Regions from separate parts of the Streptomyces sp. Je 1-369 genome, predicted to be linked through region 4. Evidence: riboswitches for the same ligand, from Rfam matches in the RefSeq annotation. Region 4 holds a riboswitch; each other region holds the start of a gene.
The links. A riboswitch is a leader RNA that binds a small molecule or an ion and turns the genes downstream of it on or off. The one in region 4 is predicted to bind cobalamin.
Positions count from the first base shown of each region.

Region 1: linked by a shared signal. The riboswitch ahead of NOO62_RS26695 (ribonucleoside-diphosphate reductase subunit alpha) and the one ahead of NOO62_RS12520 (prenyltransferase/squalene oxidase repeat-containing protein) in region 4 are both predicted to bind cobalamin.
Region 2: linked by a shared signal. The riboswitch ahead of NOO62_RS02295 (energy-coupling factor ABC transporter permease) and the one ahead of NOO62_RS12520 (prenyltransferase/squalene oxidase repeat-containing protein) in region 4 are both predicted to bind cobalamin.
Region 3: linked by a shared signal. The riboswitch ahead of NOO62_RS15350 (ABC transporter substrate-binding protein) and the one ahead of NOO62_RS12520 (prenyltransferase/squalene oxidase repeat-containing protein) in region 4 are both predicted to bind cobalamin.

Region 1 is NZ_CP101750.1:5,825,817-5,833,359, reverse strand. It holds gene NOO62_RS26715 (carbon starvation CstA family protein) at 1-969, shown strand, start outside; gene NOO62_RS26710 (YbdD/YjiX family protein) at 987-1,163, shown strand; gene NOO62_RS26705 (DUF3311 domain-containing protein) at 1,274-1,543, shown strand; gene mctP (monocarboxylate uptake permease MctP) at 1,540-3,186, shown strand; cobalamin riboswitch at 3,280-3,416, shown strand; gene NOO62_RS26695 (ribonucleoside-diphosphate reductase subunit alpha) at 3,547-5,967, shown strand; gene NOO62_RS26690 (ribonucleotide-diphosphate reductase subunit beta) at 5,967-6,989, shown strand; gene NOO62_RS26685 (cytochrome P450) at 7,047-7,543, opposite strand, start outside.
Region 2 is NZ_CP101750.1:496,078-503,620, reverse strand. It holds gene NOO62_RS02300 (DUF3048 domain-containing protein) at 9-1,004, opposite strand; cobalamin riboswitch at 1,272-1,456, shown strand; gene NOO62_RS02295 (energy-coupling factor ABC transporter permease) at 1,486-2,205, shown strand; gene NOO62_RS02290 (energy-coupling factor ABC transporter substrate-binding protein) at 2,205-2,624, shown strand; gene cbiQ (cobalt ECF transporter T component CbiQ) at 2,631-3,380, shown strand; gene NOO62_RS02280 (energy-coupling factor ABC transporter ATP-binding protein) at 3,377-4,276, shown strand; gene NOO62_RS02275 (dienelactone hydrolase family protein) at 4,298-5,047, opposite strand; gene NOO62_RS02270 (endo alpha-1,4 polygalactosaminidase) at 6,162-7,019, opposite strand; gene NOO62_RS02265 (SGNH/GDSL hydrolase family protein) at 7,039-7,543, opposite strand, start outside.
Region 3 is NZ_CP101750.1:3,365,872-3,373,414, reverse strand. It holds gene NOO62_RS15365 (DUF2017 domain-containing protein) at 1-542, shown strand, start outside; gene NOO62_RS15360 (amino acid permease) at 915-2,414, shown strand; gene NOO62_RS15355 (M67 family metallopeptidase) at 2,500-2,922, shown strand; cobalamin riboswitch at 2,886-3,048, shown strand; gene NOO62_RS15350 (ABC transporter substrate-binding protein) at 3,092-4,063, shown strand; gene NOO62_RS15345 (FecCD family ABC transporter permease) at 4,069-5,091, shown strand; gene NOO62_RS15340 (ABC transporter ATP-binding protein) at 5,148-5,942, shown strand; gene NOO62_RS39120 (putative leader peptide) at 6,009-6,116, shown strand; gene NOO62_RS15335 (MoaD/ThiS family protein) at 6,252-6,530, shown strand; gene NOO62_RS15330 (PLP-dependent cysteine synthase family protein) at 6,543-7,496, shown strand.
Region 4 is NZ_CP101750.1:2,737,178-2,744,720, reverse strand. It holds gene NOO62_RS12535 (ABC transporter ATP-binding protein) at 1-1,681, opposite strand, end outside; gene NOO62_RS12530 (energy-coupling factor transporter transmembrane component T) at 1,678-3,129, opposite strand; gene NOO62_RS12525 (SCO2322 family protein) at 3,172-3,849, opposite strand; gene NOO62_RS12520 (prenyltransferase/squalene oxidase repeat-containing protein) at 3,846-5,081, opposite strand; cobalamin riboswitch at 5,202-5,327, opposite strand; gene NOO62_RS12515 (MBL fold metallo-hydrolase) at 5,352-6,446, opposite strand; gene NOO62_RS12510 (aldehyde dehydrogenase) at 6,661-7,543, shown strand, end outside.

The DNA.
Region 1 (7,543 bases), 3.1 Mb from region 4:
CTGTACTTCGCGATGAACGCGCCGGCGGGAGTCGTCGGCGACACCGTGCAGGAGGCGTCGAAGGCCGTCGCCGGCTTCGGGTACTCCATCTCACCGGCCGATCTGGCGCAGGCCGCGAAGAACGTCGAGGAGTCCTCGCTGCTCTCGCGCACCGGCGGCGCGCCCACGCTCGCGGTCGGCGTGTCCGAGATCTTCTCGAAGGTCACGGGCGGCTCGATGCGGGCCTTCTGGTACCACTTCGCGATCATGTTCGAGGCGCTGTTCATCCTGACCGCGCTCGACGCGGGCACGCGCGTGGGCCGGTTCATGCTGCAGGACATGCTCGGGAACATCTACAAACCGTTCCGTCGGATGAGCTGGAAGCCGGGGCTCGTGTTCACCAGCGCCGTCGTCACCGGCCTCTGGGGTTACTTCCTGTGGGTCGGCGTGCACGAGCCGCTCGGCGGGATCAACCAGCTCTTCCCGATCTTCGGCATCGCCAACCAGCTCCTCGCCGCCGTCGCCCTCGCCGTCTGCACCACGCTGCTCGTGAAGTCCGGGCGCCTCAAGTGGGCCTGGATCACGGGGATTCCGCTCGCCTGGGACGCGACGGTGACGCTCACCGCGAGCTGGCAGAAGGTGTTCTCCAGCGATCCGCGCGTCGGCTTCTTCCAGCAGCGCGCCAACTACCAGGACGCCATCGACGAGGGCAAGATCCTGCCGCCCGCCAAGACCATGGACGACATGCACACCGTCGTCACCAACTCCACGGTGGACGGTGTCCTTTCGGCGGCGCTCGCGCTGCTCATCGTCGTCGTCATCCTGGACGCGGCACGGATCTGCATCAAGCACGTCCGCAACCCCGTGGCCTCGCGGCTGAGCGAAGCGCCGTACGTGGAGTCGAAGTTGACCGCTCCGGCCGGGCTCTTCGCGACCCGGGAGGAGAAGCAGGAGGAGAGGCGGACGGAGCGACGGGAGGTGGCGCCGTGACCTGGGTGCTGCGCGGGATGCGGTGGATGCGGTGGTACGTCCATGAGCTGACCGACGAGTCGGCGTACGACCGGTATGTGGCGCACGTGCGCAAGGAGCATCCGGCGGCAACTGTTCCCAGCCGCCGCGCATTTGAACGCATGCGGACAGACCGGGCGGAGTCAGACCCCCGCCAAGGGTTCCGCTGCTGCTGAACAGGCAACTTGTCACGTCCGTTATCCGGACGGGGGTTCCATACAGCGAGACTGTGGCTTAGATTTCCCGCACGTTAAGCATGGGATAAGTGAGGGAACGGAGCCGCGATATGTCAGATGCGCCTGAAGTGAACAGACCGGTGGTGACGCCGGTCCGTGTGGTCATCGCAGCCTGCCTCGTCGCGCCCTTCGTGGCAATGCTCTGGGTGGGGTCGTACGCGAAGATCGACCCGACCTTCATCGGCATCCCGTTCTTCTACTGGTACCAGATGCTCTGGGTGCTCATCTCGACGGCGCTCACGATGATCGCGTACCAGCTGTGGCAGCGTGACCAGCGCGCCCGCAAGGCCGAGCAGGCCCATGGGGGTGCCGGAAAGTGACCACACTCGCATCGGGCGGCGTCAACGGCGTCGCACTCGGCGTCTTCATCTTCTTCTTCCTCGCCGTCACCGTCATGGGCTTCCTCGCCGCCAACTGGCGCAAGGCGGAGAACGAGCAGAGCCTCGACGAATGGGGCCTCGGCGGCCGCTCGTTCGGCACCTGGGTCACCTGGTTCCTGCTCGGCGGCGACCTGTACACCGCCTACACGTTCGTGGCCGTCCCGGCGGCGATCTACGCGGCGGGCGCGGCCGGCTTCTTCGCCGTGCCGTACACGATCCTCGTCTACCCGCTGATCTTCACCTTCCTGCCGCGCCTGTGGTCGGTCTCGCACAAGCACGGCTACGTGACCACCTCCGACTTCGTGCGCGGGCGCTTCGGCTCCAAGGGGCTCTCGCTGGCGGTCGCCGTCACCGGCATCCTCGCCACGATGCCGTACATCGCGCTCCAGCTGGTGGGCATCCAGGCCGTCCTCGACGTCATGGGGGTCGGCGGCGGTCCCGACACCAACTGGTTCATCAAGGACCTGCCGCTGCTGATCGCGTTCGCGGTGCTCGCCGCGTACACCTACTCGTCGGGTCTGCGCGCGCCCGCGCTGATCGCGTTCGTGAAGGACGGTCTGATCTATCTCGTCATCGCCGTCGCGATCATCTACATCCCGATCAAGCTCGGTGGCTTCGACGAGATCTTCCAGGCGGCGAACGATAAGTTCTCGGCGGCGAACGACGCCGCGGGCAAGCCCGTCGCGGGGCTCGCACCCGGTGAGGCCGGGCAGTGGACGTACGCCACGCTCGCGCTCGGCTCCGCGCTCGCGCTGTTCATGTACCCGCACTCGATCACGGCGACGCTCTCCTCCAAGAGCCGCAACGTGATCCGCAAGAACACCACGATCCTGCCGCTCTACTCGCTGATGCTGGGCCTGCTCGCACTGCTCGGCTTCATGGCGATCGCGGCCGGGGTCAAGGTCGAGAACGGCCAGCTGGCCATCCCCCAGCTGTTCGAGAACATGTTCCCCGACTGGTTCACCGGCGTCGCCTTCGCCGCCATCGGCATCGGCGCGCTCGTGCCCGCGGCGATCATGTCGATCGCGGCCGCGAATCTCTTCACGAGGAACATCTACAAGGACTTCATCAAGCCGGACGCGACACCCGCGCAGGAGACCAGGGTCTCCAAGCTGGTCTCGCTCCTGGTGAAGGTGGGCGCGCTCGCCTTCGTCCTGACCATGGACAAAACGGTCGCGATCAACTTCCAGCTGCTCGGCGGCATCTGGATCCTGCAGACGATGCCCGCGCTGGTCGGCGGCCTGTTCACGCGGTGGTTCCACCGCTGGGCGCTGCTCGCGGGCTGGGCGGTCGGCATGGTCTACGGAACGGTCGCCGCGTACGGCGTCGCCTCGCCGACGCAGAAGCACTTCGGCGGCTCGTCCGACGAGATCCCCGGCATCGGCGAGATCGGCTACATCGGCCTCACCGCGTTCGTCCTGAACGTCGTCGTGACCGTGGTCATGACCTTCGTCCTGAAGGCCCTGAAGGCCCCCGAGGGCATCGACGAGACGTCGCCCGGGGACTACACGGCGGACGCGGGCGACCCCGGCGTCATCGAGGAACTGCCCCCGGCCACCGTGGGGGCGCCGGGCGGGCACTGACCCTTCCCTGCGTACGACCTACGGGCCGCCGGAGGAATCCGGCGGCCCGTTCTCGTGCTCTCCGACACAAGATATGGGGCTGCCACCCAGAGCCAGCACAAGATGTATGCTCGTGCTCGCTGTCGCCGCAGGGGAATCCGGTGCAAGTCCGGAACTGTCCCGCAACGGTAGACGTGTACGCATTTGTCGTACGCGGAGTCCGAAGACCTGCCGGCAGTGCACCCGTGCCGTCCGGCCCGGGTGCCGACCGTCCGGGCCTCGTGGAATGGGCCGGTGGACGCGGTACGCCGCCCTGCCCGGGTGCGCCCGTGTGTGCCATCCCCTCCTCCAGGCCCAGAGCCGAGCGAGGGAGAGCCCCACGTGACCATCGCGCCTGCCGAACCTGCGACAGCGCTGGCACCGCAGCCCACCGAAAGCGCTGAGGGTACCGACGCGCCGGGGACCGCGCTGCTGCGCACCCTGACCGACCTCACCGCCGACCTCCCCGACGCCGACCCCGGCCGGGTGGCCGCCGCCGCGCTGCGCGGCCGTTCGGCCCGGGCCGACGAGGCGGAGCTGCGGACCCTCGCCACCGAGGCGGCCGCGGGGCTCATCTCCGAGGACCCCGCGTACTCGAAGCTCGCCGCCAGGCTGCTCTCGCTCTCCATCGCCGCCGAGGCCGCCTCGCAGGGCGTGCGCTCCTTCACCGAGTCGATCGCCGTCGGCCACCGCGAGGGCCTGATCGCCGACCGCACCGCCGACTTCGTGGGCGCCCACGCGGCCCGCCTCGACGCGCTCGTGGACACCGCGCTCGCCGACGGCGCCGACTTCCGCTTCGGCTACTTCGGGCTGCGCACCCTGCACAGCCGCTACCTGCTGCGCCACCCGATCACCCGCCAGGTCATCGAGACCCCGCAGCACTTCATGCTGCGCGTGGCCGGCGGTCTCGCCGAGGACGAGAGTGCCCGCGCCGTCGACGAGGTCGCCGCGCTGTACGGCCTGATGAGCCGCCTCGACTACCTGCCGTCCTCGCCGACGCTCTTCAACTCCGGCACCCGCCACCCGCAGATGTCGTCCTGCTACCTCCTCGACTCCCCGCAGGACGAGCTCGACTCGATCTACGACCGCTACCACCAGGTCGCACGGCTCTCGAAGCACGCGGGCGGCATCGGACTCTCGTACTCCCGCATCCGCTCCCGCGGTTCGCTGATCCGCGGCACGAACGGGCACTCCAACGGCATCGTGCCGTTCCTGAAGACGCTGGACGCCTCCGTCGCCGCGGTGAACCAGGGCGGGCGGCGCAAGGGCGCGGCCGCGGTCTACCTGGAGACCTGGCACTCCGACATCGAGGAGTTCCTGGAGCTGCGCGACAACACCGGTGAGGACGCGCGCCGCACGCACAACCTCAACCTCGCGCACTGGATCCCCGACGAGTTCATGCGCCGGGTCGCCGCCGACCAGCCGTGGTCGCTGTTCTCGCCCTCCGACGTGCCGGAGCTCGTCGACCTGTGGGGCGACGCGTTCGACGCCGCCTACCGCAAGGCGGAGGCCGCCGGGCTCGCCAAGAAGAGCATGTCGGCCCGGGACCTGTACGGCCGCATGATGCGCACCCTCGCGCAGACCGGCAACGGCTGGATGACCTTCAAGGACGCCGCCAACCGCACCGCCAACCAGACGGCGGAGCCCGGCCACACCGTCCACTCCTCCAACCTGTGCACGGAGATCCTGGAGGTGACGGACGACGGGGAGACGGCCGTCTGCAACCTCGGCTCGGTCAACCTCGGCGCGTTCGTCGACCCGGCCGCGCAGGACATCGACTGGGAGCGGCTCGACGCCACCGTCCGCACCGCGGTGACCTTCCTCGACCGCGTCGTCGACATCAACTTCTACCCGACCGAGCAGGCCGGGCGCTCCAACGCCAAGTGGCGCCCCGTGGGCCTCGGCGCGATGGGCCTCCAGGACGTCTTCTTCCAGCTGAAGCTGGCTTTCGACTCCCCCGAGGCGCGCGCCCTGTCCACCCGCATCGCCGAGCGCATCATGCTCGCGTCGTACGAGGCCTCCGCCGACCTCGCCCAGCGCCACGGCCCGCTCCCCGCCTGGGAGAAGACCCGCACCGCGCGTGGCGTCCTGCACCCCGACCACTACGGCGTCGACCTGACATGGCCGGAGCGCTGGGCGGCGCTGCGGGAGCGCATCGCCGCGACCGGCATGCGCAACTCGCTGCTCCTCGCCATCGCACCGACCGCGACCATCGCGTCCATCGCCGGTGTCTACGAGTGCATCGAGCCGCAGGTCTCCAACCTCTTCAAGCGCGAGACGCTGTCAGGCGAGTTCCTCCAGGTCAACGGCTACCTGGTGGAGGAGCTGAAGCGGCACGGCCTGTGGGACGCGAAGACCCGTGAGGCGCTGCGCGAGTCCAACGGCTCGGTGCAGGGCTTCGACTGGGTGCCCGCGGACGTCCGCGCCCTGTACCGCACGGCGTGGGAGATCCCGCAGCGCGGCCTGATCGACATGGCCGCCGACCGCACCCCGTTCCTCGACCAAGCGCAGTCGCTGAACCTCTTCCTGGAGACGCCGACCATCGGCAAGCTCTCCTCGATGTACGCGTACGCCTGGCAGCGCGGCCTGAAGACCACGTACTACCTGCGCTCACGCCCCGCGACGCGCATCGCCCGCGCCGCCGGCGGTTCGAACGCCGCGCCCACCGCCCCCGCCCCCGTCCCCGTCCCCCAGCAGGTGACCGACCCCGACGCCGTCGCCTGCTCCCTGGAAAACCCCGAGTCCTGCGAGGCCTGCCAGTAATGAGCTCCACCACGAACAGCGAGAAGAACCTCCTCGACCCGGGCTTCGAGCTGACCCTGCGCCCCATGCGCTATCCCGACTTCTACGAGCGCTACCGGGACGCGATCAAGAACACCTGGACCGTCGAGGAGGTCGACCTCCACTCGGACGTCGCCGACCTCGCCAAGCTCAGCCCCGGCGAGCAGCACATGATCGGCCGCCTCGTCGCCTTCTTCGCGACCGGCGACTCGATCGTCTCGAACAACCTGGTGCTGACGCTCTACAAGCACATCAACTCCCCCGAGGCGCGGCTCTACCTGAGCCGTCAGCTCTTCGAGGAGGCCGTGCACGTCCAGTTCTATCTGACGCTGCTCGACACCTATCTGCCCGCCCCGGAGGACCGCGCGGCGGCCTTCGACGCGGTCGAGGAGATCCCCTCGATCCGTGAGAAGGCCGAGTTCTGCTTCCGGTGGATGGACTCGGTCGAGAAGCTGGACCGGCTGGAGACGCAGGCCGACCGCCGCCGCTTCCTGCTCAACCTGATCTGCTTCGCCGCGTGCATCGAGGGCCTCTTCTTCTACGGTGCCTTCGCGTACGTCTACTGGTTCCGCAGCCGGGGCCTGCTGCACGGCCTCGCCACCGGCACCAACTGGGTGTTCCGCGACGAGACGATGCACATGAGCTTCGCCTTCGACGTGGTCGACACGGTCCGCAAGGAGGAGCCGGAGCTCTTCGACGACGCGCTCAAGCAGCAGGTCACGGACATGCTGAAGGAGGCCGTCGAGGCCGAGCTGCAGTTCGCCCGCGACCTGTGCGGCGAGGGCCTGCCCGGCATGAACACGGACTCGATGCGCGAGTACCTGCAGTGCGTCGCCGACCAGCGTCTGCAGCGCCTCGGCTTCGCGCCGGTCTACGGCTCCGAGAACCCCTTCTCCTTCATGGAGCTGCAGGGCGTCCAGGAGCTGACCAACTTCTTCGAGCGGCGGCCCTCGGCCTATCAGGTCGCGGTGGAGGGCTCGGTCTCGTTCGACGACGAGTTCTAGACGCGCACGGTTGTGCCCGCCCCCGTCCTGCCGGACGGGGGCGGGCACCTTGGTGTGTCAACGCGGTGTGGCCCGCAGGACGAGCCGCTTGGGGTGCAGGGTGATGCCGACCTGGGTGCGGGTGTCGGTCTCCTTGACGGGCCGCAGACGCCACTTCGGGGCCACCGTCCCGAGGATGAGGGCGAGTTCCGCCAGGCTGAAGTGGTCGCCGGGGCACTTCCTGTTGCCGACGCTGAACGGCATCATCGCGAACTCCGGCACGTCACCGGCCCGTTCCGGATTCCACCGGTCGGGGTCGAACTCCAGGTTCCGCTCAAAGGAACGCGGGTCGCGCTGCATCGCGTACACGCTGTAGACGATGTCGGCGTCCGCCGGAATCGAAAAGCCGCCCAGATCGGTTTCGGCCACCGACCGGCGCGTGAATATCCAGGCGGCCGGCCGTATGCGCATCGCCTCGGTGACGACATTGCGGAGGTGCGGCAGGGCCTTGAGATCGGCGAATGTGATCGCGCGGTCCGGGGCCACGGCATTTACTTCTTCAACCAACCGCCTTT
Region 2 (7,543 bases), 2.2 Mb from region 4:
GGAGGGGCTCAGCGGCGGTCCGCGTAGACCATCCAGACCTGGCCGGGCGCGAAGGGCATCGGCTCGCCGTTCGGCCGGGTGAACGTGGTGCCGCCGTCGGCCGTGGGACGCTGCCAGCGCGTCGCGTACCGCTTGCCGTCGCGCAGCACCGTCGCCCTGCCGCGGCCGACCGTCTCGATGTACGGCGTCGCCGCGCCGTTGACGTCCTTGAAGCGCGACGGACGCATGTTCACGTACTGGATCACGATGGTGCGGGCGCCGAGCTGCCGCCCCGACGTGCCGCGGGCCGGGGCGCCGTCGAAGGACGCGAGCCAGCGGCCCTGCCGCCGCGACCAGCGGAAGGTGTGGCTCGCGGCGGCGTACCTGACGGTCCGCGCGGCGGTGCGCGCGCCGCCCGCCGGAGCCGGGCCGAAGCGGAAGCCGACGTCGGCCGGGCGGTCGGCCCGCGGAGCCGAACGCAGCAGGGCCTCGGGGTGGACGAAGAGGTTGTGCGGGGCGGGCCGCCCGCCGTGCCGGAAGTACGCGCCGGGCACCCGGCCCTGCGAGCGTGCGTGCAGCGGCGAGTTCCGCAGCACCTTCTGCAGGGCGCTGCGCACCCCGGAGTACGCGAGGGCAGGACGCCCGAACTGGCGCAGGAGCTCGATGTCCGACTCGCGGGCACTGCGCACCGGTCCGACGGCCTTCGGAAGTTTGCTGGAGTACACGCCCATCAGGCGGCTCATGCCGCCCTCGACCTTCTCCACGTAGACGAGGTCCGCCCGGTCGAGACCGGTGTGTGGCCGGGCGTGGCGCGCGTTGTCGAACTTCACGGCGAGCACCGGGTTCTGCGGTGCCGACTGCCCGGTGAAGGGCGAGGTGGTCCGAGGGGCCGGGGTGTCCTCGGGGGAGTGGGCGCTCGCGTACGAGGGGGCTCCCACGGTGAGCGAGGCCGTGGCGGCCAGCGCGAGCACTGTCGCGCCGATGCGAGTGCGACGGTCGGCCCGGACTCTCGATGCTGCCTTCAAGGCGTCTCCATTCGTGGCGGGGCGGCAGCCGCACACGTACCTCCCGCGCCGGTACGCCCAATCACGCCTGGGCCATCCACCGACACCCCGTCACTCTTTCCGGGGGCCGAACCGCGTGGCGCCGCACCGAATGGCGCCCCGGACGCGTACACCGGCACTTCCTCCGGCCCGTCACAGCCGCTGAACAGGGGCGTACGCGGTGGTATGCGCGCTCGCGCGTGCCACCGCCGCGACCCGCCCGCAAGTTGTCAGCACGTCTGATGCGCACTAATGTCACCACGCCTTGGTGAACGGGAAATCCGGTGTGATGCCGGTGCGGCCCTCGCCACTGTGATCGGGAAGTCCGGCTCCAGCCCTCGCGGCAGCCACTGGGTACGCACGTACCCGGGAAGGCGGAGTCCGGTCGGTACGACCCGTCAGCCAGGAGACCGGCCAAGGCGCGTTGTCCATCCACGAGGTGCTGGAGAGGGTCTGCCGAGCCATGCACATAGCCGAGGGTTTCCTCCCACCGGCGCACGCGATCGCCTGGGGCGTAGCGTCCGCGCCGTTCGTCGTCCACGGAGTCCGCTCCCTGACCCGTGAAGTCAAGGAACACCCGGAGAGCACGCTGCTCCTCGGCGCCTCCGGGGCCTTCACCTTTGTCCTTTCCGCCCTGAAGATCCCCTCCGTGACGGGCAGTTGCTCGCACCCGACGGGGACCGGGCTCGGGGCGATCCTGTTCCGCCCGCCGATCATGACGGTGCTCGGAACCATCACCCTGCTCTTCCAGGCGCTGCTGCTCGCCCACGGCGGGCTCACCACCCTGGGCGCCAACGTCTTCTCCATGGCGATCGTCGGGCCCTGGGCGGGCTACGCCGTCTACCGGCTCCTGAAGCGGTACGACGTGCCGCTCATGGTCGCCGTGTTCTTCGGCGCGTTCGTCGCCGACCTGTCCACGTACTGCGTCACCAGCGTCCAGCTGGCCCTGGCGTTCCCCGACCCCAGCAGCGGCTTCCTGGGCGCCCTGGGCAAGTTCGGCGGCATCTTCGCCGTCACGCAGATCCCGCTCGCGGTCAGCGAGGGCCTGCTCACCGTCCTGGTGATGCGGCTGCTCGTGCAGTCGAGCAAGGGCGAACTCACCCGCCTCGGCGTGCTCTTGCAGCGCAAGCAGCCGACCGAGACGACCAAGTCGACCGAGACGCAGACGGGGGCCAGCGCCTGATGAGCCGTAACGCGAAGATCAACACCCTGCTGCTCCTCATCGTGGCCGCACTCGCCGTGCTGCCCATCGCGCTCGGGCTCGGCGACGACGAGGAGGAGCCGTTCGCCGGGGCCGACGCCCAGGCCGAGACGGCGATCACCGAGATCGAGCCGGACTACGAGCCGTGGTTCTCGCCGCTGTACGAGCCCCCGTCCGGCGAGGTCGAGTCGGCGCTCTTCGCCCTCCAGGCGGCCCTCGGCGCGGGAGTCCTCGCCTACTACTTCGGGCTCCGCAAGGGCCGCAAGCAGGGCGCGGAGCTGGGCATTGAGCAGGGCGCGGAGCAGGCACGCGCGGAGCAGGCGCGCACGGAGCGCCGGGCCGAGCCCGCCGGGGATCCGGCCGACGCGGACAGAAGCCGGGCCGAGACCGAGCAGGTCTGATCCGGCGTGCTGCCCATCGACGCGGCGGCGCACAGCAGTCGCTGGCGCCGCCGGCACCCCGTGGACAAGGCCGTGCTCGGACTCGGCCTCACCGTCCTCGCCATCTCGCTGCCGCCCTGGCCGGGCGCCGCCCTGGTCCTGGCCGCCGCGCTCGTCCTGCTGCTCGGCCCCGCGGGTGTGCCGCCCCGCAAACTGTGGCGCGCCTACCGCGTGCCACTCGGCTTCTGCGTCACCGGCGCCCTCACCCTGCTCGTCCAAGTGGGCGGCCCCGACGGGTTCGTGACGTTCGCGGAGGGCGGTCCGGCGCGCGCCGGCGGACTGCTCCTGCGGACCTCAGCCGCCTCGCTCGGCGTGCTGCTCTTCGCCTTCACCACCCCGATGTCGGACCTGCTCCCGCGCCTGGTGAAGGCGGGCGTGCCCGCGCCGGTCGTGGACGTGGCACTCGTCACGTACCGGATGAGCTTCCTGCTCCTGGACTCCATGAGCCGCATCCGGCAGGCGCAGGCCGCGCGCCTCGGCCACACCACCCGCGCCGCCACCTGGCGCTCCCTCGCCGGTCTCGGCGCCACCGCGTTCGTACGCGCCTTCGACCGGGCGAGCCGCTTGCAAGCAGGCCTCGCCGGGCGCGGCTACGACGGCACCCTGCGCGTACTCGTGCCCGAGGCCCGCGTCTCGCGCCCCTTCATCGCCGCGGGCGCGGCACTTCTCGTGGGCCTGGTGGCCCTCACCCTCGTACTGGAAAGGTTCCTCCCATGAGCGAGCCGAGGGCTCTTCGCGAGCCGGACGCTCCCGCAGGACCGCACGCGTCCGTGGTCGCCCTCCACGCGGCGGCGTACGCGTACGAGGACGGGCCCACCGTCCTCAGCGGCCTGGACTTCGACGTCGTCGACGGGCGCGCGCTCGCCCTGCTCGGGCGCAACGGCAGCGGCAAGACCACCCTCATGCGCCTGCTCAGCGGCGGACTGCGCCCCGCCGAGGGGAGCCTGACCCTCGCGGGGACCCCGGTCACGTACGACCGCAAGGGCCTGACCCGGCTGCGCACCACCGTGCAGCTGGTCGTCCAGGACCCCGACGACCAGCTGTTCGCCGCATCGGTCGAGCAGGACGTGTCGTTCGGCCCGCTCAACCTCGGCCTGCCCGACCCGGAAGTCCGGGCACGGGTGGCCGAGGCGCTCGCCGCCCTCGACATCACCCCGCTCGCCGACCGGCCCACCCACCTGCTCTCCTACGGGCAGCGGAAGCGGACCGCGATCGCCGGAGCCGTCGCGATGCGCCCCCGCGTCCTCATCCTCGACGAGCCGACCGCCGGACTCGACCCCGACGGCCAGGAGCGCCTCCTCGACACCCTGCAAGGACTGCTGGACGCGGGCACGACCGTCGTCATGGCGACCCACGACGTGGACCTGGCCCTGCGCTGGGCCGACGACGCGGCGCTGCTCACTCCCTCCGGCGTACGGACAGGACCGGCGGCGGAGATGCTGGGGCGCCGCGACCTCCTCGCGCAGGCCGGGCTGCACCTGCCGTGGGGCATCGCGGTCGGCGAACTGCTGCGCGCCCACGGCCTGCCGACCGGCATGGGCGAAGGGCCGCGGACGGCCGAGGAGTTGGCGGCGCTGGTGGCGAGACCGGCGACCGCGGCGGACGAGGTCTGATGTCCCCCTGGCGGGTGGGGCTCAGACCTTCCTGAGAGTGCGGTCGAGCAGCGGCAGCAACCGTTCCCAGTGGCGTCGCAGACCCGCGGCGTCGAAGGCGTCCGTGTCGGCCATCGTGAAGCCGTGGGCGGTGCCCGCGTAGGTCTCGATGGTGTGGGTGACACCGGCCGCGTCGAAGGCCTTGCCGAGCTCGTCGATCGCCTCGGGCGTCAGGTCTCCTTCGGCGAGGCCGAGGTGGACCTCGGCGGTGAGGTCGTGGACGAGGCGGTGCGGGCTGTCCGGCGCGTCGGTGACCAGGAAGCCGGGGTGGAATCCGGCGACGGCGGCGACCAGGTCGGGGTGGGCGGTGGCGGTGCGCATCGCCAGGGAGGCGCCCAGGCAGTAGCCGACGGCGGCGACCGGTCCCGCGCCGACCTCGGGCCGCCCGGTGAGGAACGTGAGGTAGGCCTCCGCGTCGCGCAGGATCCGCTCGGTGGTGTGCGCCTTGACCAGGGGCATCGCCTCGGCGAAGACCGCGGGCCGCTCCTCCTCCCCGATGTGCTCGGGGAGTTCGAGCACCGGCGCGGGGCCGTGCCGGTAGTAGAGGTTGGGGACGAGCACGTGGTACCCGTGTCCGGCGAGCTCGACGGCCTTCTTCTCCAGCTCCGGCCGCAGACCGAACGCGTCCGGGTACATGAGCACGCCGGGATGCCGTTCGCCGCCCTCGGGAAAGGCGACGAAGGCGTCGGCCGGGCCGTCCGCGGTGGGTATCTGCAGTGTCTGGGTGGGCACGGCTTTCCTTCCGGTGGTGGTACAGGTCGAGGTCGAGATCGAGATCGAGGGGGAGCTCCGCGAAGGGCGGGTCCTCCGGATACAGCACGCTATGCGCTGCCCCGCGAACCCGTCACGGACGAGCGGCGTGACGGTGATCACCGAGCCGATGCCGAGAGCGAGCCAGTAGAGGCGCCCGTGACCGGCACGGTGCAGCAGCACGAACAACGTCCCGCCGCACAGCGCGCCCAGCGCCTCGCCGCCGGTCCAGCAGATCTGCCGGAGGTGGAAAACCTCCAGGCGGGACCCGACCGCGAGCCCGGCGAAGGCGGTACTGACGGTGGCGTGGAAGAACGGTTCGGCGAGCGTGAACAGGGCGACGGCCACGACGAGGGCGGGCCCGGCGGCCAGGCCGGAACCGAGCACCAGCATCGCGCCGCCGAAGCCCCACGCCGCCACGCCCACGAAGACGTACGACGGCACGCCCCGGCGCATCAGTCGCGTCATCACCGCGGTGGCGGGGGACTGCAACACCACGATGCCCACCGCGGGGGCGGCGAACAGTGCCGCCCGCAGTGACGCGGACGCCATCTCCTCGGCGAACAGCAGAACCAGGGAAGAGGCGAGCTGGGCGTACAGAAAGGTGACAGCGGTCGCGCGTCGCCTCCGTGATAGGTGGCCATGGCCAGGAAGGGCCCCACCGAGGCCGCGATGTTGATCGCGATCATCGTCGGCCGATACCGCCTGCCCGACAGGCGGCGGCTGATCAGCAGGATGCCCGACCCCGCCGGTCGCCGTGCGGCTCAGCACCAGTGCCAGGACCGGCAGCACGGTGTACAGGCCCAGGGAGACGAGCAGGTGGTGCGCGGACAACACGAGCGTGAGCCGCACAGGAGGACGGGCTTCGGACAAGGGCGGGCCGGAGGAGGTGCCTTCGGTCACTACGGTGGTCTCCCATGCGGGAAGCGCCCATCGCGGACCGAGCGGGCCGGCCGGTGGGCGGCGCGAAGTGGTCGGCATCGGGCGGGCAGGGTCGGGCGCACCGCTGGTACGCGGTGTCCACGAGCAACGCCTCCGTCACTTCGCCGGGATGACCACCCGGCACTCGGGCCATTCTCACCGCCGGCCCGGCTCCTCAGCAATGCCGGTACACGTATCCGTCCTCGCCCGCCGGGCGGACGTCACGGTCGCGCAGGGTGACGGACAGCTTCTTGCCCCAGGTGCGGCAGGCGGCGTCGAAGTCCTTCGTCACGTACTCGATGTCGAAGACCTTCCCGTCGTACGCGGACGTGAAGTCGGGGCACTCCTTGTAGTGGGCGCACTCCTCGGTCACCGCGAAGTCGAAGCCGATCCGCTCGCGCCGGTCCAGCAGGTCGGTGGTGTTCTTCTGCGCGATGGCCAGGCCCTGGTCGTGTGCGCGGCGGGCGAGGAGCTCGGCGAAGGCCGCCGCGTCATCGGTGGTGAGCAGGCCGTCGGAGCGTTCGTAGGAGTCGAGGTTGTCGGGCTCCACCGCGTCGAAGCCCGCCTCCGCGCAGCCGTCGATCCACTCCCCGACGATCTCGGCGAGCGCCTCGCGCTTCTTGGGGGTGGAGATGTCGAGGAGCGGCTCCTGCCAGTCCTCGTCGACGACCGTCCGACCCTTCTTGTCGCGGAGGACGAGATCGCCGTGCTCGCGCTCCCACCAGCGCGCCGCCTTCTTGCCGGGCTGGGCCTGGAAGGCGTTGACGTAGCAGATGTTGTAGAGGTCAGGGGCCGGGTCGGCGGTGCGGTCGCGTGAGACGGCGCGGACCTTCGACGGCGGCTTGTACGGGCCGCCCAGCTGGTAGTCGAAGGTCGCGTTCACGGGCGGCTGCCGCACGTCGTCCTTGCCGGATCCGGCGGATGTGCCGGATCCGGCGGTCGAGCATCCGACGAGCAGCGCGAGCAGCAGCGTGCCGCCCGTCCCGGCTCGTAGGATGCGATTCTTGCTGGTACGCCACTTTGTCCCGTTCACCCGACCATGATCGCAGAGGTCAGGACAGCTTCAGGGCCGCCGCCGTCTGCTTCGCCATGCCGGCCTCGCCGAGGGCGTTGGGGTGCACGGGAACGAAGTTCGTGCCGAAGAGCACCGGCTCGATCCACCGCTGCCCCGCCGGCCGGCACGCGTCGTGCGCCTCGGACACGGCGGCCATGTCGACGTACGCCGTGCCGGTCTCCGCCGCGGCCCGCTGCGCGGCGCCGTTCAAGTGCGCCTGGAGATCGCGCAGGTAGGGCACGTCGCCGTCGGCCAGGGGCATCTTGGCGAAGCAGCCCGGTACGGCCTTCGCGGGGGTGATCCACGGGTAGCCGAGGATCGCGACCTTCGCCTTCGGTGACTTCGCCCTGATCTGGTTCAGCGAGTTCTTGATCGCCGGGTAGGTCGTCGCGTCGATCTGGTCCTTGAACTTGTCGCCGTGGAGGTCCTTGCAGGGGCTGCCCTTGCCGCCCGAGAGGATGCCCGCGCTGCCGCAGGCGAGGATCGCGTTGATGAAGGTGCTG
Region 3 (7,543 bases), 630 kb from region 4:
AGATCTCGATCATCCGCTCCCTCGCCGTGCAGCTCCTGGAGCTGATCGGGCCGGGTCCCGGCGGCGAGGTCTCCGACGACCCGCTCGCGGAGATCTTCGCCGAGGGGCCGAGCGAGCCGCCCGCCGATCCGGTGATGCAGCGTCTGCTGCCCGACGCGTACGGCGGTCCGGGGAGCGAGAACGGCGCGAGCGACGCGGACGAACTGCGGGCGTATTCGGCGGAATTCCGGCGCTTCACGGAGAACGACCTGCGGGCCAAGAAGCGTGACGACGCCCTGGTCGTCATCCGTTCGCTCGACTCGATGACGGCGTCGGGCGAGGGCGGAGCTGTCCTGAAACTGTCGGTCGAGGAGTCCCAGCGGTGGCTGGCGGCCCTCAACGACCTCCGGCTCGCGATCGGCACGCGCCTCGAAGTGAGCGACGAGGACGACGCCGATCTCCTCTACCGCCTGCCGGACTCCGACCCCCGCAAGCCGATGGTGATGGCCTACCTCTGGCTCGGCGGACTGCAGGAGACGCTGGTCGGGACGTTGCTGGACTGATTCCGGGCAGAAGTTCATGCAGAATGCAGCAAAATTTGTTGTAGTGGACAGGTTCTGCCCGCCCGGAGCGTGGTTCGCTCAGCGGAGCCTCAAATCCGGATAACGATCCCGTCAAGTCATTGCCCTGCTTTGCTCTGTCAAGGGTGCTTTGTCCGCTTCTTCCTGTGGTGTGCGCCACAGGTGGCTCATTCCCTCACTGTTGCCACCGTGATAAATCTTCACGACCGCTCGGTGACGCCACCCATGTCACCGAGGGCGCTTCAGCCGGCAGACCGCCGGTAGCACTCCATCCATATCCGGGGGGATCAGGACCTGATCCGCAGCCACAACGCAGATGTGCGGGCGCGGATCAGCATGGAGAAAGGCGTCACCATGACCTCAGTGCAGGTCGAAGAGCACCACGACGGGCACGACGGCAATGGGGTCGTGCACGGCTCGTCCGGCGAGGGCGAGGGATACCAGCGCGGGCTCGGAGCCCGACAGATCCAGATGATCGCGATCGGCGGTGCCATCGGCACCGGCCTGTTCCTCGGCGCGGGCAAGGCCATCCACAAGGCCGGACCGAGCCTCATCCTGGCGTACGCCATCGCGGGCCTCGTCATCTTCTTCATCATGCGGGCGCTCGGCGAGCTCCTCATGTACCGGCCCGTGTCCGGCTCCTTCTCGGAGTACGCACGCGAGTTCATGGGCCCGTTCTTCGGATTCGTGACCGGCTGGACGTACTGGCTCTTCTGGGTCGTCACCGGCATCACCGAAGTCACCGCGGCCGCCCAGTACATGCAGTACTGGACCCACGACTCATTCCCGCAATGGGCCTACGCGCTGGTCTTCACCGTCATCCTGTACGGCGCGAACCTCATCTCCGTGAAGCTCTTCGGCGAGCTCGAGTTCTGGTTCTCGATGGTCAAGGTCACCGCCATCATCGGCATGATCCTGATCTGCGTCGGCATCCTCACCATCGGCTTCTCCGACGCCGGTGACACCGCCACCGTGGCCCACCTGTGGAACCAGGGCGGTTTCTTCCCCAACGGCATCGGCTCCACGCTGATGACCCTGCAGATCGTGATGTTCGCCTTCCTCGCCGTCGAGCTCGTCGGCGTCACCGCGGGCGAGTCCAAGGACCCGAAGACCGTCCTGCCCAAGGCCATCAACACCGTGCCGTGGCGCATCGCCGTCTTCTACGTCGGCGCCCTCATCATGATCCTGTCGGTCGTCCCGTGGACCTCCTTCAAGCCCGGCGTCTCACCGTTCGTCGCCGCCTTCGAGGAGATGGGCCTCGGCGTCGGCGCCGCCATCGTGAACTTCGTGGTCCTCACCGCCGCGCTCTCCTCCTGCAACTCCGGCATGTACTCCACCGGCCGCATGCTGCGCGACCTGGCGATGAACGGCCAGGGCCCCAAGTTCTTCACCAAGCTCACGAAGAACGGCCTGCCGCTGATCGGCACCACGGCCTCCGCCGCGTTCATGCTGGTCGGCGTCTGGATCAACTACCAGTGGCCGGGCGAGGCGTTCAACTACGTCGTCTCCTTCGCCACCATCTCCGGCATGTGGGCCTGGATCATGATCCTGGCCTGCCAGATCCGCTACCGTCGCAAGGCCGACCGCGGCGAGCTGCCGCAGTCCACCTTCCGCGCCCCGGGAGCCCCGTACACCAGCTGGTTCGCCCTGCTCTTCATCGGCATGGTCATCGTGATGATGGGCATCGACAAGGACGCGCGTATCTCCCTGTACGCCGCTCCGGTCTGGGCCGCGATCCTGACCGTGTCGTACCTGGTGCTCAAGAGCCGCAACCCGCAGGCCGCGGCCTTCAACAAGCGGAAGGTCGGCGTCTCCGGCGAGTCCTCCTCGGACGACTCCCTCTCCAAGGACTGAGGCTCCCCAAGGCCCCCGTCCAGCATTCGGGCCCGCCCGTACCACACTTCGGTACGCGCGGGCCCCTCTGCTTATCCTGGCTGCCATGCTGACCATCACCCAGGCCCTCCACGACCAGATCGTCGCGCACGCGCGCCAGGACCACCCCGACGAGGCGTGCGGCGTGGTCGCGGGCCCGGAGGGCACCGGGCGCCCCGAGCGGTTCATCCCGATGCTGAACGCCGCACGGTCGCCCACGTTCTACGAGTTCGACTCGGGTGACCTGCTCAAGCTCTACCGCGAGATGGACGACCGCGACGAGGAGCCGGTGATCGTCTACCACTCGCACACCGCGACCGAGGCGTACCCCTCGCGCACCGACATCACCTACGCCAACGAGCCCGGCGCGCACTACGTCCTGGTCTCCACCGCGGACACCGACGACGCGGGCCCCTTCCAGTTCCGCTCGTACCGGATCGTGAACGGCGAGGTCACCGAAGAAGAGGTAAAGGTCGTCGAGGCATACTGAGCTTTACTCATGAGGGCGGCAGGACCCAGGAAGCCGGTGCGAACCCGGCACGGTCCCGCCACTGTGACCCCACCCCGACACCGGGGCCGGGGGAGTCAGGAACTGACCTGCCGCCCTTCTCCACGCAACGCAGGGGACGCGGAAATCCCCTGAAGGAGGAAGTTCAGCCATGTCCCGCCGTCACACCGGCATACGCGCCCTCGCCGCCGCGGCCCTGCTCGTCCCGCTCGCCGCGTGCTCCTCGTCGGACGCAGGCGGTGACACCGAGCCCGCCGCCAAGGCCGCCGGATTCCCGTACACCGTCACCAACTGCGGTGTGCGAACGACGTACGACGCACCCCCGAAGCGCGCCGTCACCATGAACCAGCACACCACCGAAGTGATGCTGGAACTCGGCCTCAAGGACCACCTCACCGGCACGGCCTACCTCGACGACAAGGTCCTGCCCAAGTATGAGAAGGCGTACGACTCCGTGCCCGTCGTCGCCAAGGAGTACCCCTCCTACGAGAAGCTGCTCGCCGCCAACCCCGACTTCGTCTACGGCGGCTACGCGAGCGCCTTCCTCGCGGGCGACGGCCGCAGCCGCTCCGCGCTCGCCAAGTCCGGCATCAAGAGCCGCCTCAACGTGGAGGGCTGCGCCAAGAAGCCCGTCTCCATGGACGACGTCTACCGCGAGGTCCGCGAGGTCGGCTCCACCTTCGGGGTGCGGGCCCGCGCGGACCGGTGGGTCAGCGGCGCACAGCGCGCACTCGCCGCCACCGCCGAGAAGACCAAGGGCAGGAAACCCCTCTCCGTCTTCGTCTACGACAGCGGCGACAAGACCGCGTTCACGGCGGGCGGCCGCGGCATCGGCAACGACATCATCAAGCGGGCGGGCGGCCGCAACGTCTTCGCCCACGTGGACAAGTCCTTCAGCGACGCGTCCTGGGAGTCCGTCGTGAAGAACAAGCCCGAGACCATCCTCATCCTCGACTACGGCGCCACGACCGTCGCCCAGAAGAAGAAGCGCCTCCTCGACGACCCCGCCCTCCAGGACGTCCCCGCCATCAAGAACAAGAGCTTCGCCGTGCTGCCCCTGTCGGACATGGTCACAGGAGTACGAGCACCCGAGGCGGTGAGGAAGCTGGCGGCGCAGCTGTGAAGCGCATGCGCTACGCCACCGTCATCACCACGCTCTGCGCGGCCCTCGCGGTGGCCGTCATGGCAGGGGTGGCCCTCGGCTCCGTCCGCATCCCGACCGCCGACGTCCTGGAGATCCTCACGGGACGCGCGGGCCCCTCCCCGTTCCGCACCATCGTCCTGGACGTCCGGCTCCCGCGGGTCATCCTCGGAGCCACCGTCGGAGCCGGCCTCGCCGTCATCGGCACCGTCCTCCAGGCCCTCGTCCGCAACCCCCTCGCCGACCCGTTCCTGCTCGGCGTCTCCTCCGGCGCCTCCGTCGGCGCGGTCTGCGCGATCGTCCTCGGCTCCGTCTTCGGCCTCGGCGCCGCCCTGTCGACCACCGTCACCATCCCGGCCGCCTCCTTCGCGGGCGCCCTGATCTCCCTGATCCTCGTCTACGCCCTCGCACGCGGCGGCAGCGGCAGCTTCGCCACCGGCCGACTGATCCTCGCGGGCGTCGCCGTCTCGTACATCCTCACCGCCCTGACCAGCCTCATCCTGGTCACCGCCGACAGCGCCGACCACCTCAAGGAAGTCCTGTACTGGACACTCGGCGGCCTCGGCACCGCCCGCTGGGACATGCTCGCCCTGCCCTGCGTCACCCTCGTCATCGGCACGGCCCTCCTCATGTCCATGGCCCGCCCCCTCGACCTGCTCCTCGCGGGCGAGGAGGGCGCCACCGTCCTCGGCCTCGACGCCGCCCGCTTCCGCGCCGGCGTCTTCGTCCTCGCCTCACTCCTCACCGGCGCCCTCGTCGCCTACAGCGGCGCCATCGGCTTCGTCGGCCTGATGGTGCCGCACGCCGCCCGCATGCTGGTCGGCGCCGCCCACCGCGCGCTGCTCCCGGTCGTCGCGCTGATGGGCGCGGTGTTCCTGGTCGCCGCCGACCTCGCCGCGCGCACCGTCGCCGCGCCGCAGGACATCCCCGTCGGCGTGCTCACCGCGCTCACCGGCGGCCCGTTCTTCCTGTGGATGCTGAGGCGGCGCAACGAAGGAGTACCGGCATGACGACCACCGGCACGACGACCACCGGCACGAAGAGCAGCGGCAGGACGACCACCGGCATGACCACGGCACCGCTCACCGGCGGGCTCCGCACCGAAAAGCTCTCCTACGAAGTCGAAGGACGGCTCCTCGTCGACGCCGTCGACCTCACCGCCGACCCCGGCGAGACCGTCGGCGTCGTCGGCCCCAACGGCAGCGGCAAGACGACCCTGCTGCGCTGCGTGTACGGCACCCTGCGCCCCACAGGCGGCCGCGCCCTCCTCGACGGCGACGACCTGCACACCATGACCCCCAAGGCCCGCGCCCGCCGCCTGGCCACCGTGCCGCAGGACGGGCAGGCGGCGTTCGAGCTCACCGTCCGGCAGGTCGTCGCCATGGGCCGCTCCCCGCACAAACGGTTCTGGGAGGCGGACACCGTCGCCGACGACGAACTCGTCACCGAGGCGCTCGCCCGCGTCGGCGTCCAGGACCTCGCCGACCGCGCCTTCCCCTCCCTCTCCGGCGGCGAACGCCAGCGCGCCTTCGTCGCCCGCGCCCTGGTGCAGCAGCCCACCCTCGTCGTCCTCGACGAACCCACCAACCACCTGGACATCCGCTACCAGCTGGAGATCCTCTCCTTCGTACGGAACCTCGGCACCACCAACCTCCTGGCCCTGCACGACCTCAACCTCGCCGCGTACTACTGCGACCGCCTCTACGTCCTCGACGGCGGCCGCCTCGTCGCCTCCGGGACACCCAGAGAAGTCCTCACCGCCGAGCTCCTCGCCACCGTGTACGGCGTGACGGCCGAGGTCAGCACCCACCCGCTGACCGGCGCCCCGACAGTCGTCTACCTGCCGCCGCCCGCATCCTGAACGGATTCCGTCCACCAGTTGAGATCACATTCCGGGATCCGGACCGGGAATCGATACGATGACCGCATGGTTCCCCATGACGTGAGCGAAGAGACGCCGAGCGCACCCCTGCTGCTCGTGGCGCGGCTGCACGTCGACCTGTGCCGCCTCGCCAGCGCCATCTGTACCCGCTGAACCGGTCCACCGCGGTCCTACGCACGGCCGCGGGCCGCGGCGGCCTCTCCGTACGCCCGGCGCACCACACCGCAAGCCCCGTGCCGCCGCGCGCCCACCACACGCACTTCTCGACTCCCGACAGGAGCCCTCAGCATGGCCATCGAGGTCCGCATCCCGACCATCCTCCGCACCTACACCGACGGCGCCAAGGCCGTCGAGGGCAGCGGTGACACCCTCGCCGAGCTCTTCGCCGACCTCGACTCGCGGCACGCCGGCATCGCCGAGCGCATCGTCGACGACGGCAAGCTCCGCCGCTTCGTGAACGTGTACCTCAACGACGAGGACGTCCGCTTCCTCGACGGCATCTCCACGAAGCTCGCCGACGGCGACAGCGTCACGATCCTGCCGGCCGTCGCCGGCGGCATGGTCTAGGCCCGATCCCGGATGCCTCGCTACGACTCCCCGCTCGCCGCGGTCGGCAACACGCCGCTCGTCCGCCTGCCGCGGCTCAGCCCCTCGGACGACGTCCGCATCTGGGCCAAGCTGGAGGACCGCAACCCGACCGGCTCCATCAAGGACCGCCCTGCCCTCCACATGGTCGAACAGGCCGAGAAGGACGGCCGGTTGACGCCCGGCTGCACGATCCTGGAGCCGACCTCGGGCAACACCGGCATCTCGCTCGCCATGGCGGCCAAGCTCAAGGGCTACCGCATCGTGTGCGTCATGCCGGAGAACACCTCCCAGGAGCGGCGCGACCTGCTCGCCATGTGGGGCGCCGAGATCATCTCCTCACCGGCAGCGGGCGGCTCCAACACCGCGGTACGGGTGGCCAAGGAACTGTCGGCCGAGCACCCCGACTGGGTGATGCTCTACCAGTACGGCAACCCCGACAACGCGGGCGCCCACTACGCCACGACGGGCCCGGAGATCCTCACCGACCTCCCCTCCATCACCCACTTCGTGGCGGGCCTCGGCACCACGGGCACCCTCATGGGCGTCGGCCGCTACCTCCGCGAACAGAAGTCCGACATCAAGATCGTCGCCGCCGAGCCGCGCTACGACGACCTCGTCTACGGCCTCCGCAACCTCGACGAAGGCTTCGTCCCCGAGCTGTACGACGCCTCCGTCCTCACCACCCGCTTCTCCGTCGGCTCCGCCGACGCCGTGACCCGCACCCGCGAACTCCTCCAGCAGGAGGGCATCTTCGCGGGCGTCTCCACGGGCGCCGCACTGCACGCCGCGATCGGCGTCGGCAACAAGGCGGTCAAGGCGGGGGAGTCCGCCGACATCGTCTTCGTCGTCGCCGACGGCGGCTGGAAGTACCTGTCGACGGGCGTCTACACGGCCACGACGACGGAAGCGGCGATCGAAACCCTGCAGGGCCAGCTCTGGGCGTAGCCCCGAACTCACCGAACGCCGGAGGGGCTGACACGGTCAGCCCCTCC
Region 4 (7,543 bases):
CGACGATCTGCTCGGTCGGGCCGTCCGCGACGACCTCGCCGTCCGCGAGGATCACCACCCGGTGGGCGATCTCGGCGGCCAGCTCCACGTCGTGCGTGGCCAGCAGGATGGCGTGCCCCTCGGCGGCGAGCCCGCGCAGGACGGTGGCCAGCCGGGTCTTGGCCGCGTAGTCGAGGCCGCGGGTCGGCTCGTCCAGGAGCAGCAGGGGCGGGCGCGTGGTCAGGACGATGGACAGGGCGAGCGTCAGACGCTGGCCCTCGGAGAGGTCCCGGGGATGCGTGTCGTCCGCGATGCCCGGCAGCAGCTCGTCCACCAGGGCACGGCAGGTGCCGGGCGCCGCGTCCGCGTCGTGGTCGGCGGCCGCGCACTCGGCGGCCACGGTGTCCGCGTACAGCAGGTCGCGGGGTTCCTGCGGGACCAGGCCGACGTGCCGGATCAGCTGTCGCGGGGACGTGCGGTGGGGGACGGCGCCGCCGACGCGGACGGTGCCCGACGTGGGTTCGAGCAGGCCGACGAGGGCGGACAGGAGCGTGGACTTCCCGGCGCCGTTGCGGCCCATCAGGGCGACGGTCTCACCGGGTGTGACGGTGAGGTCGACACGGCGCAGCGCCTCGACGCGGCCGCGGCGCACGGCGAGACGCTCGACGGAGGCGACGGCCGCGTCCCGCCGTGCCGCCGATGCCGTACGTTCCTTGCGCAGCTTCGGTGGCCTGCGCCCTGCGCCCGCGAGTTCTTCGACGGAGGCGACGGCGGCCGCCTTCTGCTGTGCCGCCGATGCCGTACGTTCCTTGCGCAGCCTGGGCCACCGGCGCCCGCCGCCCGGCTCCGCGACCGGCTCGGCCGGTACGTCCCTCCGCGGCTCCGCGCCCGCCAACCGCTCCCGCAGGTCACCCGCCCTGCGCCGCGCGTCCCGCACGGTCAGCGGCAGCGGCGACCAGCCCGCGATACGGCCGAGGGCGACGACCGGCGGGAAGACGGGGGAGCGGGCCATCAGCGCGGCCGGGTCGCCGAGGACGGGCACCTCGCCCGGGGCGGCGAGCAGCAGCACCTGGTCCGCGTACTGCACGACCCGCTCAAGGCGGTGCTCGGCCATCAGGACCGTCGTACCGAGGTCGTGCACGAGCCGCTGGAGTACGGCGAGGACCTCTTCGGCGGCGGCGGGGTCGAGGGCGGACGTGGGCTCGTCGAGGACGAGGACCTGGGGGTGCGGGGTGAGGACCGAGCCGATGGCGACGCGCTGCTGCTGGCCGCCGGAGAGGGTGACGATGGGGCGGTCGCGCAGGTCGGCGAGGCCGAGCAGGTCGAGGGTCTCCTCGACGCGCCGCCGCATCACGTCCGGGGCGAGCCCCAGCGACTCCATCCCGTACGCAAGCTCGTCCTCGACGGTGTCCGTCACGAAGTGCGACAGCGGGTCCTGGCCCACGGTGCCGACGACATCGGCGAGCTCACGCGGCTTGTGCGTACGGGTGTCGCGCCCCGCCACGGTCACGCGGCCGCGCAGGGTGCCACCGGTGAAGTGCGGCACGAGCCCGCTGACGGTCCCGAGCAACGTCGACTTCCCGACCCCGGACGGCCCGACGAGCAACACGAGCTCACCTTCGGGGACGGTGAGGTCGACGCCCCGGACGGTGGGGCCGGGCGCCGCGTCGTAGGTGACCGAGACGTCCTCGAAGCGGATCATGAGGTCTCCTCGGAGGAAGTGGGGGAGGGGCCCGGGCCCGGGTTCTTCGGCTCGGCGCCGGGCGGCGGCATGCGCCAGGCGGCGGGTGAGGGCTGCGTCCGGGGAGTGGGGGCGGTGGGGGTGGTCTCGGCCGTCTCGGGCGCGGGGGGCGTTTGGGCGGCGCAGGCGGGAGGCTCGGTGCCGCGTGGGGTGGGTGTCGTCGGTGGCGTATCCCCGGAGTGGGGGGCGGTCCCGCGCGAGGTGGACGGTGCGGGCCCGGGCCTCGCGGGCGGCGTGCTCTCGGGCGCGGTGGGCCGGGTGTTTCCAGCGGCGGTGGGCCGGGTGTTCTCAGGGGGTACCGGTGCCACGAACGCCGGGAGCAGGCCGAGCAGGACCGCCGCCGCCGGCCACACCGGCAGCTCGGGGGCCACCAGCGGGACGACTCCCGGGTGCAGTGCCGCCGGGTCGTGCGACGCCGCCCAGATCGTCAGGGCCGCCACCGCGATCCCGGACCCGGCGACCAGCCAGGCGCGGACGCCCCACGGGTCGGGGCGGTAGCGGGTGCGTACCGAGCGGCGGCCGCCCAGTCGCAGGCCCGCGAGTGCGGCGAGGAGGCCGGCGGTCAGGGCGGGCAGGCCGTAGGACGTGCCTTGTGCGGTGAGCAGTCCGTACGTACCCACGCAGACGCCCATGAGACCGCCGAGGGTCAGGGCGGACGTCGCCCTGCGGACGCCCGCCGGGACGGGCGACGTGCGGCCGAAACCGCGCGCGTCCATCGCGGCCGCCAGCGCGACCGACCGCTCCAGCGCGCCCTCCAGGACGGGAAGGCCGACCTGGAGGAGTCCGCGGATGCCGCGGTCGGGACGTCCCCGCAGGCGGCGCGCGGCACGCAGGCGCTGTACGTCCACGACCAGGTTCGGGGCGAACGTCATCGCCACGACGACCGCCACCCCGACCTCGTACAGCGCGCCCGGCAGTGACTTCAGCAGCCGCGCCGGGCTGGCCAGCGCGTTCGCCGCGCCGACGCAGATCAGCAGGCCGGCCAGGCGGATGCCGTCGTAGAGCGCGAACGTCAGGCCCTCCGCCGTCACCCGGCCGCCGATCCGCACGCCCCTCGCCCAGTCGGGCAGCGGCACCTCCGGCAGCGTGACGACGGTGTGCGTGCCGGGGATCGGCGAGCCGAGCACGATCGCGAAGACGAGCCGGATCGCGATGACCACCAGCCCAAGCTTCACGAACGCGCCGTACGACTTCGCCCACGGCGCCGACGTCCGCCGCGCCGCCACCACATAGCCCGCGACGCCGACCAGCATGCCGAGCAGCAGCGGATTGGTCGTGCGGGACGCCGCGGTGCCGAGGCCGATGGCCCACACCCACCACGCGCCCGGGTGCAGCGCGTTGCCGCGGTGCGCCTCGGGGGCGAGGCGGCGCCGCAGGAGGGCGGGCGCGCCGCCGCCGTGGTCCGTCATGGTGCTGTCCGTGTCGTGTCCGTTGTCCGTACGAGCCGCGCGTCAGCCGCGACGGCGGCGGGCCTGCCAGATCCCGGCACCGCCGAGCAGCGCGACGGCGGCGATCCCGGCGATCAGACCGACGGAGGGTCCACCGTCGCCGCCGTCACCCCCTCCGACCGTGTTGTCCGACTCCGGCTGCGTCTTCGTGGACGTACCGTCGCCGGCGACCTGCTCGCCGCAGCCCGTCTTCGGGTAGCCGTCGATCGCGCACAGCAGCGCCTTGCTGTCGTAGCGCAGCGGCTTCGCGACGGAGGCGAGCGCCTCCGCGCTGGTGGCGTCCTCGCCGACCTGCGCGCAGGCGGTCCGCCGCTTCGGCGGCGTCCCGCCGCCGGGGGCGTCGCCCGCCGTACCGAAGTCGACGACGAGGCCCACGCGCTTGCGGCCGTCCTTCGCCGGGGTGTCCTCGCAGATGGCGTCGAAGTCGACGGGGCCGCGCGGCTTCGCGGAGTCCTTCGAGTCGTCGGAGACCGAGAACCGGAAGCCCTGCACGTCCCCGTCCTCGGGGCGCGCGGTGCCAGGACCCTGGCTGGCGTACGTCCACTGCGCGCCGTCCCGCTCCCAGAACGACCAGTAGCGGTAGCCGGCGGCCTGGGCGGGCGCGGCGGCGAGGACGCCGAGGAGCGCGGCGAGGAGGACCCCGACGGCCAGGCGCCCGCGCCGCGCACGGCCCCGCGTCACGGCTGCTTCTTCTTGCGGTTGCCGCTGTACAGGAAGCCGATGCCGATGCCCGCGACCATGCCGACGCCGATGATCCACCAGACGCTGACGCCGCCGTCGTCGTCCTTCTTCTCGTCCGCGTCGGACGCGGACGACGACTTCGCGGAGTTCTCGGGGGCGGGGCCCGTGGCGTTCAGCTGCTTGACGAGGTCGGTGCCGCCGAAGTCGCGGGCGTCCAGGCCTGCCGCGTGCGCGGCGAAGATCAGCTGGGAGTACGCGGCCGGACCCGACTGCTTCGCCCAGTCCGCGGAGTTCTCCGCCAGCCAGTCGGCGGACTTCTTCGCCCGCTCGCTCTGTCCGGCGGCGGCGAGGGCGAGCACGGAGTCGGCGGTGTTGCCGAAGTCCGGCTGGTCCGTGGAGCCCGGCATCGACGACATCAGGTGGTCGTCGGTCTTGCCGAGGGTGTCGAGCAGATAGCCGACGCCGTTGCTCGCGGCCCGCGTGGCGGTGTCCGGCTTCGCGCACTTGGGTGCGGCGTCCTCGGACTTCTTGGGGGCGGAGACCACGAGGCCCTTGCCGAGGCTGCCGAGGACACCGGCGGCGGTGGCGTCGGCGTTCGGCGCGAGCTTGCCGGACTTCATGTCGGCGAGACCGAAGGCGCCGCCGTCCTTGCCGCAGTCCATGGCGAGCTTCGGCAGCGCGTCGTAGGCGGACTTGCCGTCCTGGGACTTCACGTCGGCGGGGTTGCGGCCCGCGGCGACGAGCGCGCCGACCACGATGCCGGTGGAGTTCGCGTCGGAGGGCAGCCCCGGGTTGTAGCCCCAGCCGCCGTCCTTGTTCTGCACGGACTTCAGCCAGTCGACGCTCTTCTTGACCGTCTTGTCCTGGCCGCCGAGCGCGGCGAGCGCCTGCACGGCGGCGGCCGTGGAGTTGCTGTCGACCGCCGTCTTGGAGTCGCACGGCTCGGTGGAGTCCGCGCGGTACGCCGCGAAGCCGCCGCTCGCGCACTGCTGGCCGGTCAGCCAGTCCACGGCCTTGGCGGCGGGCTCGACGCCCTCGGTGTGCTGGGCGAGCAGGGCGTACGACTGGCGGAACACGCCGTCGAACTTCGGGTCGGTCTTGCCGTAGAGGCCCGAGGGGAGGGCGGCCGACGGCGACGGCTTCGCGTCGTCCGCGATGGCGGCCGGTGCCGCGGCCGAGCCGAACACGGCGACGGCGGCGGCCAGGACCGCTGCGCTGCGACGAACGTTCATGATGGGGCGGGTTGCCTCTCCCTGCGGGGAGCGGGGCGGCACGGACCGTGCGAGCACGGCTACCGGGCGGCTCCGGCTCCGTATACCTCGACGGTGCCGCTCATCGGGGGCCGATGAAGCGAGCCGGTCACGTTCCGCGCCGGGCATTCCGGCTTGCCACGCTCAGTGGCATATACGGCTGCGGGTCAGCGCCGGAATCGCACCGGCTTCCCCCTGGCGGACGTGAGGACGACGCCCTCACTCTACCGGCCGGTCCGCGCACCTCTCGGGTCACACCGCCACGAACGCGACCGGATCGCTCCCCGGCACGGCCTCCGCGCGCCCCAGTTTCACCAGGCGCCGCACATGGGCCTCCGCCTCGGAGACGGCGATGGTCCTCGACCCGTAGGGGATTTCGTCCCAGGGGCGGTTCCACTCCATGCGCTCGGCGATCCGCCAGGGAGTGAGGGGCTCGGCGAGCAGGGTGAGGAGTCCGGTCAGGCGCTCCTCGTGGTGGGTCAGGAGCTCGTGGACGCGGGCGGGCGCGTCGGTGAACGTGCGCTGGTGGGCGGGGAGGATCTCGGCCGGGTCGAGACGGGCGACGCGCTCCAGGGAGTCCAGGTAGTCGCCGAGGGGGTCTCCCCCGCTCGAGCGAAGCCGAGAGCTTGGGGAAGGATCGGTGACGGTCTCCGATTCGGGGTCCTCGTACAGGCCGATGTGCGGGGTGATGCCGGGCAGCAGGTGGTCGCCGGAGAAGAGGCGGCCGTTGCCGCGCAGGCCCGCCGGGTGGTCCTCCTCCAGGTGGAGGCAGACGTGGCCGGGCGTGTGGCCGGGGGTCCAGATGGCGCGCAGGCGGCGGCCGGGCAGGGCGAGGAGTTCGCCGGGGGTGATGGAGCGGTCGGGCAGGGCGGGGGCGAGGCCGGGGAGTTTGTGGGGGCGGCCCTCGTCGCGGGCCCGGATCAGCGGGGCGACGTGGTCGGCGGGCGCGCCGGCGGCCGTGAGCTTGTCCACCAGGTACGCGTACCAGCGGTCCGGCGGGTTCGAGCGGGTGCGGCGGACCACGGACGCGTCGGCGTCGTGCATGGCGAGCCACGCCCCGGACGCGTCGCGGACCTGGCCGGAGAGGCCGTGGTGGTCGGGGTGGTGGTGGGTGATGACGACGCCGTGCACGTCGGCGACGGCGACGCCGCACGCGGCGAGCCCGGCGACGAGGGTGTCCCAGGACGCCGGGTCGTCCCAGCCGGTGTCGACGAGGACCGGTCCCGCGTCGGTGTCCAGGAGGTGGACGAGGGTGAAGCCGAGGGGGTTGTCGGGGATGGGGACCTTGATGCTCCAGACGCCGCCGCCGTGCTCGGTCACCGGCGGGTCCGTCAGCTGCGGGGTCATGGGGGCCTCGTCTCTCGTCGCCGGTCCCCTCGCCGGGGGTCATCACTATAACTAGAACTAGTTCCAATAGTCGCCCAAGTCGACTGCTTGGAAGCTGTGTTGCCCCTTCCGTCCGTGGACTCCACGAACTAGAACTGGTATCAGTTCTGAAACCGTGTCAGGAAACAGTGTCGGGAAACAGTGCCGGGAAACGCTCCGCAGGAGGCAGTCAGCCATGACCGAGCTCGTGGAACACGGACAGCTGTTCATCGGCGGGGAGTTGGTCGACCCGCTCGGCAAGGACGTCATCGAGATCGTCTCCCCGCACACCGGAGAGGTCTTCGCACGCGTGCCGCACGCGGCGCCCGCCGACATCGACCGCGCCGTCGCCGCCGCCCGCAAGGCCTTCGAGCACGGTCCCTGGCCGCGCATGACCGTGGACGAGCGCATCGAGGTCATCACGAAGATCAAGGACGGCTTCGCGGTCCGCCACGAGGAGATCGCCCGCGTCATCAGCACCGAGAACGGCACCCCCTACACCTCCAGCGTGATGGTGCAGGCCCTCGCCGCGCTGATGGTCTGGGACGCGGCGATCACCGTCGCCCGCGACTTCCCGTACGAGGAGCAGCGGGACGGCGTCCTCGGCAAGCTGCTCGTCCGGCGCGAACCGGTGGGCGTCGTCGCGGCCGTCGTACCGTGGAACGTCCCGCAGTTCACCGCCGCCGCCAAGCTGGCGCCCGCCCTGCTCGCCGGCTGCCCCGTGATCCTCAAGACCTCCCCGGAAGCGCCCCTCGACGCCTACATACTCGCCGAACTGGCCGCCGACGCGGGCCTGCCCGAAGGCGTGCTCTCCATCGTCTGCGCCGACCGCGAGGTGAGCGAGTACCTCGTCGGGCACCCCGACGTCGACAAGGTGTCCTTCACCGGCTCCGTCGCCGCGGGCAAACGCGTCATGGAGGTCGCCGCCCGCAACCTCACCCGCGTGACGCTCGAGCTCGGCGGCAAGTCGGCCGCCGTCATCCTGCCGGACGCCGACGCGGCGACCGCCGTCGCGGGCATCACCCCGTTCGCCTGGATGATCAACGGCCAGGCCTGCGTGGCCCAGACCCGCATCCTCG